DNA from 3 places in the Pseudarthrobacter sp. GQ63 genome. Region 3 is predicted to be linked to each of the others. Evidence: riboswitches for the same ligand, from Rfam matches in the RefSeq annotation. Region 3 holds a riboswitch; each other region holds the start of a gene.

Region 1 (5,378 bases), on a different contig from region 3:
CTGGCCGGACGAAACGCAGCAGGTCGGTGACCTCTGGCGCAGCATCCTGTCCACGATGGGCGCCGAGGTAACACTCGACGACGGCGTCCTCACGGTCACCGGCGGACCCCACATCAAGGGCGGAGATTTCGCCGACACGAGCGAACTCGCGCCCACCGTGGCCGCCCTGTGTGCATTGGCTACCGGCCCCTCCCGGCTTACCGGCATCGCGCACCTGCGGGGCCACGAGACGGACCGGCTCGCCGCCCTGGTCACGGAGATCAACCGCCTTGGCGGCGACGCTGAAGAAACCAGCGACGGCCTGGTGATCCGTCCCGCACAGCTGCATGCCGGCGTCGTGCACAGCTATGCCGACCACCGCATGGCCACCGCGGGAGCCATCCTTGGCCTCGCCGTGGAGGGCGTCCAGGTGGAGGACATCGGCACCACCGCCAAGACCATGCCGGATTTCCCCCGGCTGTGGGCAGACATGCTGGCGCAGAATGGCCCGGCCGAAACGGCGTCGGAGGGTTCCAGCGGTGGCGCGGAGCACTGATTCCTGGGATGAATCGGACGTCCGGATCCGGCCCAGCAAGAAGGGCTCCCGGCCCCGCACCAAGGACAGGCCAAGCCACGATGACGCCGTCACGGGACGCATCATCACCGTTGACCGGGGCCGGTACACCGCAGTGGTGGGAGAAGACTCCGGCAATGAGCGGGTAGTCATTGCCGCCCGGGCCAGGGAACTCCGCCGGAACCCGGTGGTCGCAGGAGACTTTGTCTCCCTGGTCGGCGACGTCTCCGGGGAGCCGGACACCCTGGCACGGCTGGTGAAGATCCAGGACCGCAAGACCCTGCTGCGGCGCAGCGCGGACGACACGGACCCTGTGGAACGGGCAGTGGTGGCCAATGCCGACCAGCTGGTGATCGTGGTGGCAGCAGCGAACCCCGAGCCGCGGACCGGCTTCATCGACCGTGCCCTGGTGGCCGCCTACGACGCCGGCATCGAGCCGATCCTGCTGGTCACCAAAGCGGACGTCAAGGATCCGGCGGAACTGCTGTCCAACTACACGCATCTGGACTTTCCCGTAATCATCAGCCGGACGGCCGATTCAGCGGCCTCGGGCATTGACGCCCGTTCCGACGACGGCCTGTCCGCCCGGCTGGACAGCTCGGCCGTCGCCGAGATGCGGGGCTACCTGGACGGCAAGGTCACCGTGATGCTGGGACACTCAGGCGTTGGAAAGTCAACGATGGTCAATGCGCTGACCGGGGCGGAACGGGCCACCGGCGGAGTGAACGCCGTGACGGGCCGCGGCCGGCACACGTCGTCGTCGGCCCTTGCGCTGAAGCTGGCGGATGCGCCGTCCGGAAGCTGGATCATCGACACCCCCGGCATCCGCTCGTTTGGCCTGGCGCACGTGGACCCGGACCGCATCCTCCGCTCGTTCCCGGACCTCTCCCCCGGCATCGACGACTGCGAGCGAGGGTGCAAGCACACTGCCACCGCGGTGAACTGCGGACTGGACGCATGGGTGGGCGCGGGGCACGCCGGCCCCACCGGAGCAGCAAGGCTTGGCTCCCTTCGGCGCCTCCTCGGCACGGACCCGCGGATGGAATCCCAGGAGGCAAAGGAACTGGGCAGCGTCACCTGACGGGCCCGCTTCCCGGCAGAACGGCGCGCAGACGGTAGTTTGGAACCATGATCCAACCCGCTTCGAGCTACAACGATGACCTGCGCCTGGCCCACGTCCTGGCCGATTCCGTGGATGACCAGACCATGAGCCGCTTCAAGGCCCAGGACCTCCACATTGAGACCAAGCCGGACCTGACGCCCGTCACCGATGCGGACAAGGCAGCTGAGGAAGCCATCCGCGGCCAGCTCTCCCGGTCCCGTCCACGCGATGCCGTACTCGGCGAGGAGTTCGGCAGCACGGGCCACGGGTCGCGGCGGTGGATTATCGACCCCATTGACGGCACCAAGAACTTCGTCCGGGGCGTTCCTGTCTGGGCCACCCTGATCGCGTTGGTGGATGAAGGCGAGCCGGTGGTGGGCGTGGTCAGCGCTCCCGCCCTGGGCAAGCGCTGGTGGGCTGCCAAGGGCATGGGAGCCTACATGGGGCGTTCCCTTGCCGCGGCCACCCGCCTCCGGGTGTCCAATGTCTCCAGCCTGTCCGATGCTTCCCTTTCCTATTCGAGCCTTGGCGGCTGGAAGGAACGCGGAAACCTTAATGAATTCCTGGGCCTTACCGAGGACGTATGGCGGACCCGGGCGTTTGGTGACTTCTGGTCCTACTGCATGGTGGCCGAAGGTTCGGTGGACATCGCCTGCGAGCCTGAACTGAACCTCTACGACATGGCCGCACTGGTGCCCATCGTGGTGGAGGCTGGTGGCCGCTTCACCTCGCTGGAGGGCGAGGACGGTCCGTTCGGCGGGAACGCCCTGGCCACCAATTCCATCCTGCACTCCGAGGTGCTGCGCCGGCTGAACCCGAACCTGGACGACCTCCTCTAGTCCCGGCAGCACGAATAATCAACGGCGGGCGCCCCCGACAGGAGGCGTCCGCCGTCGTGTTCTTCGGTTCAGGCGCCCCTTTTCAACCGTTCGTAACAAAGCCCTTAACATTTCCGCGGGCTTTTAACCTTCGCTGCCCATGTTCTACGCTCTTAACCAGGTCACGAGTGCCAGCGCAAAACCCCGGTTTGCTGGCCGGCAACCCTCCATTCGCGGTGGGGTGCCCCGGGTGACGACCAGGCCGGTCCGGAAGGGATGCGGCAAGCGCGGATTCCTGCATGGAGTCCTGTTGTGAAGTGAGGTCTCTGTGACAACTGCCACCGTCTCCCCCGAAGCCGTCTCCCCCCAAGCCGCTGTCCAGCACCAGGCAGCTGCCCTGCCGGGTTCGCCTTCGCTCTTTGATCAGCGCCGCACCGCCGCCGGCCGTCCGCTAGCAGCAGTCAGCGGCGCCGAAATCCAGGCTCCACTGATCCACGGCGGCCACGTCCGGTACGCCAACCTGGACTATGGCGCATCGGCCCCCGCCCTCTCGGTGGTGTCGGCCTACCTCAACGAGATCCTGCCCTTCTACGCCAGCGTCCACCGCGGTGCCGGCTACGCCTCCCAGATCAGCACCTCGGTCTATGAGAACGCCCGCGCCATCGTCCGCGACTTCGTGGGCGGCCGCCCGGACGATTCGGTGATCTTTACCCGGAACACCACTGACTCCCTCAACCTGCTGGCGGGCTGCCTGCCCGTCACCGACGGACGGCCCAACGGCGACGTCCTGTACCTCGACATTGAGCACCACGCCAACCTTCTGCCGTGGCAGGGCGTCCCCCACCGCAGCATCGTGGCAGCGGACACCATCGCGGAAACCATTGACGCCGTCCGTGCGGAACTGCGGCAGGGCGGCGTCAGCCTGCTCGCCGTGACCGGAGCTTCCAACGTCACGGGCGAAATCCTTCCCATCCGTGCCCTTGCCGCGCTGGCGCACGAGCACGGGGCACGGATCGCAGTGGACGCGGCCCAGCTGGCCCCACACCGGCGGATCGACATCACCGCGGACGACGTCGACTACATCGCCTTCTCGGGCCACAAGCTCTACGCACCTTTTGGTGCCGGCGTGCTGGTGGGCCGCCCGGACTGGCTCGATGCCGGAACACCGCACCTTGCCGGCGGCGGCGCCGTCAGGGAAGCCAGGCTCGACGGCGTCAGCTGGGCAACCGGCCCGGCCCGCCACGAGGGCGGATCACCGAACGTGCTGGGTGCGGCGACCCTGGCCCGCGCCACGCAGGTCATCGCGGAACTGGACCAGGACCGCTGGCATGCCCACGAATCAGCCATCCGCTCCTTCCTGGTGGAAGGCCTGCAGGAGATCGACGGTGTCACCGTCCACCAGATCTTCAAGGACACGAACCCGGACACCGACACCATCGGCGTGGTCAACTTCTCCGTAGAAGGCTACGACGCCGGCCTGGTGGCCGCCTACCTCTCGGCAGAACATGGAGTTGGCCTGCGCGACGGCCGCTTCTGCGCGCACCCGCTGCTGAAGCGGCTGGGCCTTCCTTCCGGTTCACTTCGGGCCAGCTTCGGCGTCGGCTCAAGGCTGGAGGATGCCGAGCGGCTGCTGGCAGGCATCCGGGACCTGCGGACCAAGGGCCTTGGCTGGGACTATGTGGTGGACGCTGGCCGCTGGATTCCCGCCAATGACAACCGCACGTACCCCCACTGGGCACCCAACACCCCGGGAACGGCCGGCGCCGCGCCCTGCATCGACGACTGACCCACGGCTGGCCTGGCGGCCGGCGCCCTGTGGCTGCGGCTGATGCGGTAAATTCGGAGGACACCAAAGGAACCGGATGAAGGAGGCCGCGCGTGGCACGGGGTGGCCCACGGCTGGATCACGGCCGGCGCCGGGAGCTCGGCCAGAGCTTCCAGGACGGCGGCAGGCACTACCAGCAGGTGCGGCCCGGCTATCCTGCCGAATCAGCGCGCTGGCTGGTGCCTCCAGGGGCACGCGATGCGCTCGACGTGGGCGCCGGTACCGGGAAATTCACCCACCTGCTGCTGGACCTCGGCCTGTCCGTCACGGCCGTGGACCCGTCAGCGGACATGCTCGGGCAGCTGGCTGAGCACTGCCCCGCCGCCACGGCTGTCCTTGGCACCGCAGAGGCTACCGGACTGCCTGACGCGGCTTTCGACGTCGTCACCGTAGCGCAGGCGTGGCACTGGTGCGATGCCCTGAGGGCCAGCACGGAACTGGCCCGCGTCCTCCGCCCCCAGGGAACGCTGGGACTGGTCTGGAACCAGCTGGACACGTCCGTCCCCTGGGTTCACCGGCTCTCCAGGATCATGCACGCCGGGGACGTCTACAAACCCGGCCACCGCCCGCTCATAGGACCCGAGTTCGAGGCGCTGGAGGACCACCTCACGCGCTGGCAGGACTCCGTGACAACCGCAGACCTGATGGAGCTGACAAAATCCCGGAGCTACTACCTGCGCGCCGGCGAGGCCACCCGGGCGAAAGTGCTGGCCAACCTGGACTGGTACCTTCACGACCATTTGGGCCACGGGCCGGACGAGGAATTGAAACTGCCGTACCTGACGCTCGCATGGCGGGCTGTCCGGGCATGAGCGCCCTCCCGTCCACGTGCGGCCAAGGGCAGCCGGTAGGCTGGATCCTGTGAAGACCAGCGCTCCCTCCTCCTCCATAGAGGATTACGTCAAGGTCATCTACTCCTTCACTGAGTGGCAGGACAAACCCATCACCTCCTCCCAGCTGGCACAACGCCTGGGTGTGGCCAACTCCTCCGTTTCGGAGATGGTCCGGAAGCTGAAGGACCAGGGCCTGGTGGACCACAAGCCGTACAGTGCCATCAGGCTCACGGAGTCCGGCCTGCAG
Region 2 (5,378 bases), on a different contig from region 3:
ATCAGCGCCTGAAGCCCACAGAATTCCTGCCCACACAGCCCCTTCCCACAGAATGCCTGCCCACACAGCCTCTTCCCACATAGCGCGGCACCACCCGCCGGTACTCAGCGAACGCCCCACCGAAGGAAGCGGCGAGGCTGGCCTCCTCCCGCAAAACCTGGCGATGGACGGCAGCGGCCGCCACCGGAAGTGCGGCCAGGGTCCACGCGTTGTGCCGCACCAGCCCAGTGCCCAGATGCAGCAGCGTCCAGCCCACATACATAGGGTTGCGCGAGAATGAGTACGGGCCGGACGTCACCAGCTCAGCCGGTCGGGCGAGGAAAGTGCGGCGGGCTGCCCACCATGACCAGGCGACGAGGATGCCACCGGCGGCGAGCGATGCGCCGCCCGTTATCCGCAGAAGCCTCTGCCGGCGGCCGGTTACCCGCGAAAGCCGGATAGGAACCAGGCGCTGAAGGGCCGCGCCGGCGGCGATGCCCAGCAGGTTCTGCTCAGGCAGGGGGATGTTGGACAGCAGCAGCTGCCAGCCGGGAGCAGCGACCGTTCCAGGCATGCCCACCACCGTCCGGAGTGCTAGATCTGCTTGAGCGCCTGCTCCAGGTCGCCGATCAGGTCGTCCACGTCTTCCAGGCCGACGGAAAGCCGCACCACGCCGTCGCTCAGGCCGATCGCCGCCCTGCCCTCCGGCCCCATGGCGCGGTGCGTGGTGGTGGCCGGGTGGGTGATGAGGGACTTGGCGTCGCCCAGGTTGTTGGAGATGTCGATGATCCGCAGCCCGTCCAGCAGCGCGAACGCTGCTTCCTTCCCGGAACGGCCCCCGGATGGCGCAAGCTCGAGGGTGAGGACGGTGCCTCCGGCGCCCATCTGCTTCGCGGCCAGCTCGTATTGCGGGTGCGACTTCAGGAGCGGGTACTTCACCCAGCTGACGGCGGGCTGCTCCTCCAGCCATTCCGCGAGCCGCAGGGCGGTGGCCGAGGAATGGTTGACCCTGAGCGACATGGTCTCAAGGCCCTTGGTCAGGACCCAGGCATTGAACGCGGACAACGCCGGTCCGGTGTGGCGCATCAGCTGCTTCACCGGTCCGTCGATGAACTCCTTGGTGCCCAGGATGGCGCCGCCGAGCACCCTGCCCTGGCCGTCGATGTGCTTGGTGCCGGAGTACACAATGACGTCCGCGCCAAGCTGCCCGCAGCGTTGCAGCAGGGGAGTGGCAAAGACATTGTCGACGACGACGGTCGCCCCGGCCGCGTGCGCCAGTTCGCTGACCGCGGCGATGTCCACGATCTCCTGCATCGGGTTGGACGGCGATTCAAAGAAGACGGCGGTGGTGGGCTTGGACAGGGCCTCGCGCCACTGCTCCAGGTCAGGCCCGTCCACGAAGACGGTTTCCACGCCCCACCTCGGCAGGATCTCGTTGAGGATCACAAAGCAGGATCCGAACAGTGAGCGGGCGGCAACCACGCGGTCGCCGGCTGCCAGCAGGGCACCCAAGGCGGTGAACACGGCGGACATCCCGGACGCCGTCGCAAAGCACGCCTCGGTTCCTTCCAGCAGGCGGAGCCGCTCCTGGAACGTGGCCACGGAGGGGTTGCCGTAGCGGGAGTAGACAAAGCGCTCGTCCTCGCCCGTGAAGGCGCGCTCGGCGGCAGCCGCGGATTCGTAGACAAAGCCCGAGTTCAGGAAAATTGCTTCGCTGGTTTCCTGGAAGTTGGTGCGGTCCAGCCCGCCACGCACGGCCTGGGTGTCGGGGCTCCAGCCGGCGGCATCCTCGTTGAAGGTCACTTAGATCTTTCCCAGGTTGGTTGGCAGGCCGCGGTTCTTCCAGCCGTTGACGGTGCGTTCGCCGAAGCGGTCCGGGTCGCCTTCAAAGCCCTCCAGCACGTTGTAGGAGGTGAAGCCGGCCTGGGTGGCCGCTCTGGCTGCCGCGATGGACCGCTGGCCCGAGCGGCACAGGAACACCAGTTCGGTTGAACGGTCCTCGGGCGCCTGCTGGTTGAGGTCGTTGATGAAGTCAGGGTTGGGGATGCCGCCGGGGAAGGTCCACTGGATGAACAGCGGATCGTTCTCGGTTGCCTTGGTGTCGGGAATACCAATGTGGGCCCACTCGCCCTCGGTGCGTACATCCACCAGGATGGCGCCCTGTTCCAGCTTGTCCCAGGCCTCCTGCGGCGTCAGGTCCCCTGCGTAGCTCATGCGTGGCCCTCGCCGTCGAACTCAAGGTCGTCGCCCGTGGACTCAAGGCTGTCCACGGCGTCCGCCACTGCGGCATCCGCGGAAGCGATCGCCTCCGGAAGGACCACCGCCTGGGCCACGATGACGCTGCTGCCGTTGAAGGTCGCTGCCGGGCTGCCATGCAGCACATAGCCCTCTGCCAGGGCGGCTGAGATCCGCTCGCAGAATTCACGGTTGTCCGGGCCGCTGATGAGGCGGTAGGACAGCTTTTCTTCAGGGGCAGGTGCGTCAGACACGACGGATCTCCTTCTCTCACGCTTGCAGCTCGAATGGTCGATATGCCGAGTATTCACCTGAGGCACCCCGCCGTGGAAGGAGGGTTGCCGACCGGCCAGTCAGGGCTTGGCGCCGGTACTCATTACTCCCCAAAAACGTAACACTTGCCGCCCGGCGCCGCACCGCCGTCGTCGTCATGTTGCGTAACTGAAGGATGCAGGGCGGAGCCGCGGCGCAAAAGAGGCGTCCGTCACCGCTCTTTAACGTACGACGGCGACACCACCTTGGGTGCGCGGGCGCCAGGTGCCTGCCGCCCGGGTCAGGCCGATAAAGTTTCTGCAGGGGCCGCCGCCCCGATACTGGAGAAATCAGTCCCTGGGGGGTCTTCATCAGCACGCCATCCGCCGCCGCGCCCACACATCCCGCCCGGAGCCGCCAGCTGCGGCCCCTCCACAGGGTGGCTGCGCTCCTCGCCGCCGTGATGATGGCCGTCCTGGCGGTGGTGGTACCCGCCGGCTCAGCGCAGGCCGCCCGAAACTTCCCGGAGGAAGGCAAACCGCTGCTGGGCGCAGTCCTCGAATGGGGAGAGGACACCGCCGGCGGCTTCTCCGAAAGGCTCGGGGCATCCCCCGCAATCTTCGGACACGACATCGCCTTCCCGTTCCGTGCCTCGGAGGAGAACGATATCCGGGAGTTCCTGGAGCAGTCCGCCGGGCAGGGCGCCCATGCGATGCTGACGGTGAGGCCTGCTGTCCCGCTGGACCAGGTCACCGCTGGAGCTGCCGCAGCCTTTGCCGGGGAAGTGCGCCGGATGCAGGGGAATTTCAAGGGCCAGCTGCTCATCCGCTTTGCGCCGGACATGAATGCCAGCTGGGTGGAATGGGGCCAGCAGCCGGGCGACTACCGGCAGGCATTCCGGGCGGTGACGGCCGCGTTTCGGGATGCCGGCGCCAGTGGCAGCCATGCCATGGTATGGGAACCGTACCTGGGCAAGGACTACCCCTTTGACCGGAACCGGAATGCGCCCGGACCCGGCAGCGAAGGCTTTACCCCGTTGGATACCAATGGCGACGGCACCTGGAATGGCTCCGACAAAGCCTACGAACCCTACTACCCGGGAGACGACGCCGTGGACTGGGTGGGCCTGACGGCCTACCACGATGACACCGCAGGGGGCGCCGCCGTCAATACCGTGCCCCGAGCCGGTGAGCTGCAGGAGATGCTGACGGCTTCCGGCGGGGAGAACTTCTACGGGACATATGCCGCGGGGCGGGACAAGCCCTTCATGCTGCAGACGTCAGCCTTCTACAGCCCGTCCTCCGGAGGCGCCGCGGAAGCGGAGATCAAGAACGGCTGGTGGGACCAGGTCCTGGGCGTCGCCGCATCACCCGACTTCGCACTGACCGGGGCATTGCTCTGGGACGAACGCACCAGCACACGGGACACGGGGGTGGCCAGCATCGACTGGCGGCTCACCGGAAACGCCGGTATTGCGGACGCTGCCCACACCCGGCTTGAGGAGTCGACTGTGCAGACGGGGCCCGTTACCGATGTCAGCTCGGGTCCCGGGTTCGTCAGGTCCAACACGCTTTCGGGGGCTGCCGCCTGGACCGTTGGGGCCGCGCTCATCATCCTCCTGGCGGCGCTGTGGCAGCTCCCCGCCAGGTTGAGTGCGGTCACGGCGTGGGGCTACAGCGACCTGGCCAGCAGGGACTCACGCGTGGACCTGCTCCGTGGCCTGGCCATCGTGTTCGTGGTGGTGAACCACCTGGGCATGGTGTCGCTGTTCCAGCTCCTGACCCAGGAAGCGGTGGGCTTCGTTTCGGGTGCCGAGCTGTTCGTTCTGTTCTCCGGCCTGGTGGTGGGCATGGTGTACGGGCCCAGGGCGAAGGACGATTTTGGAACGGTGGTGGACCTCACCTCGCGCCGGGCAGGCAAACTCTACGTAACGGCACTGGTGGTGCTGGTGGGCGTTTTCCTCCTGTCTCTGCTGCCTTTCTTCCGGTCCGAGGCGCTTACAACTTTCGTGGACCAGGGCACCGGCGGGGCAGGGCACGAAGGAGCTGGACGCACTTACGATCTTTACGCGGGCATGGAAACACTGTTCCAGTTCCCTGTGCCGGCGCAGGTGCTTCCCGCCATCCTGCTGCTCCAGTTCGGGCCCTGGCAGTTCAACGTGATGGGCCTCTATGTGGTGCTGCTGCTAGCGAGCCCGCTAATCCTGGCCGCCCTGAACCGCGGCAAGGCTGTCTGGGTGCTGGCGGCATCGCTGGCCGTGTACGCGGTGGGATCGGTGACGCGCTTCAGGATCCTGCCGTCGCAGTTCGAGGATTCATTCCCCTTGCTGGTGTGGCAGGTGCTGTTCGTCATCGGCCTGGCGGCCGGGTTCCACCGGCGGAGCATCGTGGCCTGGCTTTCATCGCACACCGGGGTGGTGGTGGCCTGCACTGCCCTGGCCTTCGCGTTCGCCTTCGTATCCTGGGGCAACCCGTACCTCGCCAACGGGTTTGACGTCCGCCTGGAGATCATTCCGGACACCGCCTACCGGGCTATGTACGACCTCTTCTTCGGGCGCACCTACCTTGCCCCGGGCCGGCTGCTTAACGTCCTGGTCCTGGTGGTGGCGGCCTATGCCTTCCTCACCGCCTACTGGAAACCGGTACAGCGAGCCCTGGGCTGGTTCCTGGTCCCGTTGGGGCGCGCCACCCTCTACGTGTTCATCATGCATGTGGTCCTCATCGCCGTCATCGCCAACATCCCGGCCCTCCAGCAAGAGAACATCCTCATTAACACCCTGGCCTACGCCGTGGTGCTGGGGCTCCTCTGGCTCATGGTGCGGACGCGGTTCCTCTTCAAGATCATCCCCACCTGAGGACGCGCCCCGGCGGAGCCCATGCGCTCTTGCCTGGAGCCCGACGCGCGGGGCTCAG
Region 3 (5,378 bases):
GTTGGACGGGTGCAGGGACGGGTCGCCCTCCCACTTGAGCATGTACGGGACCTGGGGGTCGGCGATCAAGCCGAGGATGCCGATTTGCTTCCACACGAGTTCGCGGCCGTCAGGGAATTTACGGTTGCCGTTGACTGCGGAGCGTCCCAGGCGTTCCTCGAAGGGGACCAGGTCGTCCACTTCGACGCACCAGCCCATCCATCCGCCACCTGCGGCGGAGCGTGCCCGCACTGCCTGGCCGAAGGGGGCCTTGTCAGAAGCCGGGTGGTCCAGGACCTCAACGACCTCAAGGTACTTGTGCCCCGCGAGCGGGATGATCATATTCCGGGTTCCAAACCGCGGGTGCACTCCACCCTTTACTGCCTCAACGCCGAGGGCAGAGGAAATACGTTCGGTGGTGGCAGCCAGGCCATCGTGTTCACAGGCGTAAGAGACGTGATCCATGCGCATGGCAACATCTTGGCACTTTGTGATCGGGCTCTCAGCTAAGGGTAGCCTTACTGGGATTTTCCCTGCGGGAAGTGATTGCGCGGACTTCCGCAAGGGTCATGCGCGGGACCATGTTCGTCACAATGCTGTGCCGCTTTGCGCAGGTGTTCCTACACTGGGCTCAGGTTATGAGTGCCAGCGCTAAGCCCCGGCTTGCTGGCCGGCAACCCTCCTTCCGCGGTGGGGTGCCCCGGGTGAGGACCTGGCTGTCCGGTAAATGGCCGGATGGCAAGCGCGGCCCGCGGTGCTTCGTGCATGCCGGGCCCAGTCAAAGGAGCCTTAATTGTCCAACGGATGGTCATTCGAAACCCGCCAGATCCACGCAGGACAGGAGCCGGACAGTGCCACGGGCGCTCGGGCACTCCCTATCTACCAGACCACGTCCTTCGTTTTTCCCAGCGCCGAGAGCGCCGCCAACAGGTTCGCCCTTGCTGAACTGGCACCCATCTATACCCGCATCGGCAACCCCACCCAGGAGGCCGTGGAACAGCGGATCGCCAGCCTTGAAGGCGGGCTGGGGGCACTGCTGCTGAGTTCGGGCCAGGCCGCCGAGACCTTCGCCTTCCTGAACATTGCAGAGGCTGGAGACCATATTGTTGCCAGCCCCAGCCTTTACGGCGGAACATACAACCTCTTTGCCCACACCCTGAAGAAGTTCGGCATTTCGGTGACTTTCGTGGCGGACCCGGACAACCTGGAGCAGTGGCGCACTGCAGTGCAGCCCAACACCAAGTTGTTCTTCGGCGAGGTGGTCTCCAACCCCCGTCAGGACGTCCTGGACATCGAAGGCATCTCCCAGGTGGCACACGATGCCGGTGTGCCCCTGATCGTGGACAACACCCTGTCCACCCCGTACCTGATCCGCCCGCTGGAATGGGGAGCGGACATCGTTGTCCATTCGGCAACCAAGTACCTGGGCGGCCACGGCTCCGCGATTGCCGGTGTGATCGTGGACTCAGGCAACTTCGACTTCGGCAAGGACCCGGCAAAGTTCCCGGGCTTCAACACCCCGGACCCCACCTACAACGGGCTGGTGTACGCCAGGGACCTCGGCAAGGACGGTGCCCTGGGCGCCAATCTGTCCTACATCCTCAAGGCCCGCGTCCAGCTGCTCCGGGACCTGGGCTCCGCCGTCTCCCCGTTCAACGCATTCCTGATCGCACAGGGCCTGGAAACGTTGAGCCTGCGCGTGGAACGGCACGTTGCCAACGCCACGGAGGTGGCGCGCTGGCTGGAAGGAAGGGACGACGTCGAATCCGTCGCCTATGCGGGGCTGCCCTCCAGCCCGTGGTACGAACGGGGCCGCAAGTATGGCCCCAAGGGCACGGGCGCGATTGTGTCCTTCAACCTGGCCGGCGGAGCCGAGGCCGGCAAGCGCTTCGTGGACGCGCTGGAGCTGCACTCCCATGTGGCAAACATCGGTGACGTCCGCTCCCTTGTCATCCACCCGGCGTCGACCACCCACAGCCAGCTTTCCCCGGAACAGCAGGCTGTTGCCGGCGTAACCCCCGGCCTGGTCCGGCTGTCGGTGGGAATTGAACACATCGATGACATCCTGGCGGACCTGGAAGCGGGCTTCCGGGCAGCGAAGGACGCCACCGGAGCCTAGCCAGGCGCCCAAAGAAAACCAGCACGGCGGCAAGCCGGGGAAGTCATAACCAGTCACACTCTTGGCGGCAGGCGGGGGCTGTTTCGTACACTCGAACCAGGTCATGAGTGCCAGTGACAGCCCCGGCTTGCTGGCCGGCAACCCTCCTTCCGCGGTGGGGTGCCCCGGGTGAAGACCTGGCCTGCCGGTCATTCGACGGCGGGCAAGCGCGTAGAAGAGGTCTTGCCATGACGGTTACCGTCACCCGTACCACCGTCCCCGAACACGGAATCGTCCGCTATGCCTCCATTGGGGGACTGGACCTTGAGGCTGGCGGCTACCTGCCCGAGGTCACCCTGGCCTACGAAACCTGGGGCACACTTAACGCGGACGCCAGCAATGCCGTCCTGATCGAACACGCCCTGACCGGCAGCACCCACGTGACCCGCGGCGATACCGACGAACCGGGCTGGTGGGAGCAGCTGGCCGGGCCGGGTGCGCCCGTGGACACGGACCGGTTCTTTGTAGTGTCCATCAACATTGTGGGCGGCTGCTACGGGTCCACCGGGCCGTCGTCGCCGGCACCGGACGGGGCCCCCTGGGGATCCCGGTTTCCCCTGGTCACGCTGCGGGACAGCACTGTGGCGGAGGCCCGGCTGGCTGACCAGCTGGGGATCCGGAGCTGGTTTGCGGTGCTGGGCGGTTCCATGGGCGGAGCCCGCGCACTTGAGTGGGCCATCTCCTTCCCGGAGCGGGTGCAGCGCTGCGGGGTGATCTCCATCGGCCACGCCAGCACGGCCGAGCAGATTGCGTTCGCACAGGCACAGACCCTGGCGATCCGCCAGGATGCCAACTTCAAGGGCGGCGACTACTACGGCGGCCCGTTCCCCGAGGACGGACTGGCCCTGGCCCGGCGGATCGCGCACATCACCTACCGCTCCGCGGCGGAACTGGAAGGCAGGTTCGGCCGCGAACCCCAGGCTCCGGAGTCACCCCTGCACGGTGGCGTCCTGGCCGCCCGCGGACGCTACCAGGTGGAAAGCTACCTGGACCACCAGGGGAACAAGCTGGTCCGACGGTTTGATGCCAACAGCTACATCGCCATCACCGAGGCCCTGATGAGCCACGACATCTGCCGGGGCAGGGGGCCGCTTCCCGAGACCCTGGCGCGGTCGGGTGCGCGGTTCTTCGTGGCAGCCGTGGATTCTGACCGGCTCTACTTCCCGGCCCAGTCCCGGGAACTTGCCGCGGCGCTGCCGGGAGAAGTGGACGTTCACGTCATCGAGGCACCGATAGGCCATGACGGCTTCCTGACCGAAATAGGCCAGCTGGGCCACCAGCTCCGGGCGCACCTCTCGGCATAAAACTTCCCCCCACAGGCAGTCAAATGTGCATTTATGCAGATAGCCTCTGCATGATTCGCCGTTGAGCTTGGTGTTCAGGCGGACCATACTCGTTGGGACCCGGCGGTTCGTGGCCAAAATCACACGTATCCGCCACAGACTGTCCCAGTGGTGTCGAAGAAGACGCCGAAGGAGTTCATCAATGAGTACGGAAAAGTCCGCCGCACGGCGGCCCGAGGAAACCGACGTCAAGTCCTCAGGCCTGAAGAAGGTCGTCACGGCCTCCATGGCCGGCACCGTGGTTGAGTGGTACGAGTTCTTCCTCTACGCCTCCGCCGCCACGCTGGTGTTCGGCAAGCTGTTCTTCCCCAACTCCGGAACCGAGCTGGACGGCATCATCGCAGCCTTCGTCACCTACGCGGTCGGCTTCGTTGCCCGCCCCATCGGCGGCATCGTCTTCGGCCACTTCGGCGACAAGTTTGGGCGCAAGCAGCTGCTGCAGCTGAGCATCATCCTGGTGGGTGTTGCCACCTTCCTCATGGGCTGCCTGCCGACCTTTGCGCAGATCGGCTACTGGGCCCCGGCGCTGCTGGTGTTCCTGCGCTTCGTCCAGGGATTCGCGGTGGGCGGCGAATGGGGCGGCGCCGTGCTCCTCGTCGCCGAGCACAGCCCGAACAAGTCCCGCGGCTTCTGGTCAAGCTGGCCGCAGTCCGCTGTCCCCATGGGCAACCTGCTCGCCACCGCTGTCCTGTTCACCCTCTCCTCCACCCTCGCCCCGGAAGCCTTCCTCAGCTGGGGCTGGCGCGTCGCCTTCTGGCTCTCCGCAGTGATCGTCATCATCGGCTACTACATCCGCACCAAGGTCCAGGACGCGCCGATCTTCCTCGAGGCCCGCAAGGAAGTCACTGTCGAGAACAAGGGCTACGGTGTTGCCGAAGTCTTCCGCCGGTACCCGCGCGGCGTGTTCACCGCCATGGGCCTGCGCTTTGCAGAGAACATCCTCTACTACCTCGTGGTCACGTTCTCCATCACCTACCTGAAGGTGGTGGTGCAGACGGACACCTCCCGCATCCTGCTCCTCCTGCTGGTGGCACACTTCATCCACTTCTGCGCAGTACCGCTGGTGGGCAAGATGTCCGATTCCCTGGGACGCCGCCCGGTGTACATGGCCGGTGCAATCCTCGCCGGAACCTGGGGGTTCTTCGCATTCCCCATGATGGACACCGGCAACGATTTCATCATCCTTGCGGCCATCACCATCGGCCTGCTCTTCCATGCGCTCATGTACGCCGGCCAGCCGTCCATCATGGCCGAAATGTTCCCCACCCGCATGCGGTACTCGGGCGTTTCCCTCGGCTACCAGGTGACGTCCATCGTGGCCGGCTCGCTGGCGCCCATCATCGCCAGCTCACTGCTGGGCAGCTTCGGCTCGTCCGTTCCGGTGGCGTTCTACCTCCTGGGCGCCTGCGTGGTGACCGCGATCTCGGTGTTCTTCCTCAAGGAAACCCGCGGTATCTCGCTGCATGACGTTGATGCCGCCGATGCCCAGGGCACCGCCGACCTTCTGGCCGCGGCCAAGAAATAGCCGCCAGGAAGTAGTCCCCACGGCACAGCACCACGGACACGGCAGCTGCCCGGACCTGCACGCACCGCAGGTCCGGGCAGCTGCCTGTCACCAAACATAAAGTCAGGAACACCATGCGAGCAGCAGTCCTCTATTCCACAGTTCCTCCTGGCACCAGCTACGCCGAAGCGCAGCCCTTGGTGGTCCAGGAGCTCAGCCGTCCCGAACCCCGCGCCGGCGAGCTGGGTGTCACCGTCACCTACTCCAGCCTCTGCCACTCTGACCTTTCGGTGGTGGACGGATCCCGCGTCCGGCCGCTTCCCATGGCGCTGGGGCACGAGGCCGTAGGGCGGGTGGCGGCGGTGGGTGAGGGCGTCACCGACGTTGCAGTGGG

Evidence for each region. Region 3 has a riboswitch for S-adenosylmethionine ahead of metX (homoserine O-acetyltransferase MetX). Riboswitches for the same ligand answer to the same signal wherever they lie in the genome.
Region 1: another riboswitch for S-adenosylmethionine. It lies ahead of AC6CHP_RS03530 (aminotransferase class V-fold PLP-dependent enzyme); the one in region 3 lies ahead of metX (homoserine O-acetyltransferase MetX).
Region 2: another riboswitch for S-adenosylmethionine. It lies ahead of AC6CHP_RS07565 (DUF1737 domain-containing protein); the one in region 3 lies ahead of metX (homoserine O-acetyltransferase MetX).

Annotation. Positions count from the first base shown of each region.
Region 1 covers NZ_JCAXEF010000001.1:726,190-731,567, reverse strand. The annotation lists gene aroA (3-phosphoshikimate 1-carboxyvinyltransferase) at 1-535, shown strand, start outside; gene rsgA (ribosome small subunit-dependent GTPase A) at 519-1,634, shown strand; gene hisN (histidinol-phosphatase) at 1,682-2,494, shown strand; SAM riboswitch class IV at 2,654-2,767, shown strand; gene AC6CHP_RS03530 (aminotransferase class V-fold PLP-dependent enzyme) at 2,802-4,259, shown strand; gene AC6CHP_RS03525 (class I SAM-dependent methyltransferase) at 4,352-5,110, shown strand; gene AC6CHP_RS03520 (metal-dependent transcriptional regulator) at 5,160-5,378, shown strand, end outside.
Region 2 covers NZ_JCAXEF010000003.1:67,997-73,374, forward strand. The annotation lists gene AC6CHP_RS07545 (DUF1905 domain-containing protein) at 1-12, shown strand, start outside; gene AC6CHP_RS07550 (methyltransferase family protein) at 2-553, opposite strand; gene AC6CHP_RS07555 (O-succinylhomoserine sulfhydrylase) at 574-1,782, opposite strand; gene AC6CHP_RS07560 (rhodanese-like domain-containing protein) at 1,783-2,193, opposite strand; gene AC6CHP_RS07565 (DUF1737 domain-containing protein) at 2,190-2,468, opposite strand; SAM riboswitch class IV at 2,482-2,595, opposite strand; gene opgC (OpgC domain-containing protein) at 2,930-5,320, shown strand; gene AC6CHP_RS07575 (GNAT family N-acetyltransferase) at 5,375-5,378, opposite strand, start outside.
Region 3 covers NZ_JCAXEF010000009.1:10,492-15,869, forward strand. The annotation lists gene AC6CHP_RS14570 (VOC family protein) at 1-450, opposite strand, end outside; SAM riboswitch class IV at 614-730, shown strand; gene AC6CHP_RS14575 (bifunctional o-acetylhomoserine/o-acetylserine sulfhydrylase) at 773-2,098, shown strand; SAM riboswitch class IV at 2,198-2,313, shown strand; gene metX (homoserine O-acetyltransferase MetX) at 2,326-3,441, shown strand; gene AC6CHP_RS14585 (MFS transporter) at 3,623-5,005, shown strand; gene AC6CHP_RS14590 (zinc-binding dehydrogenase) at 5,119-5,378, shown strand, end outside.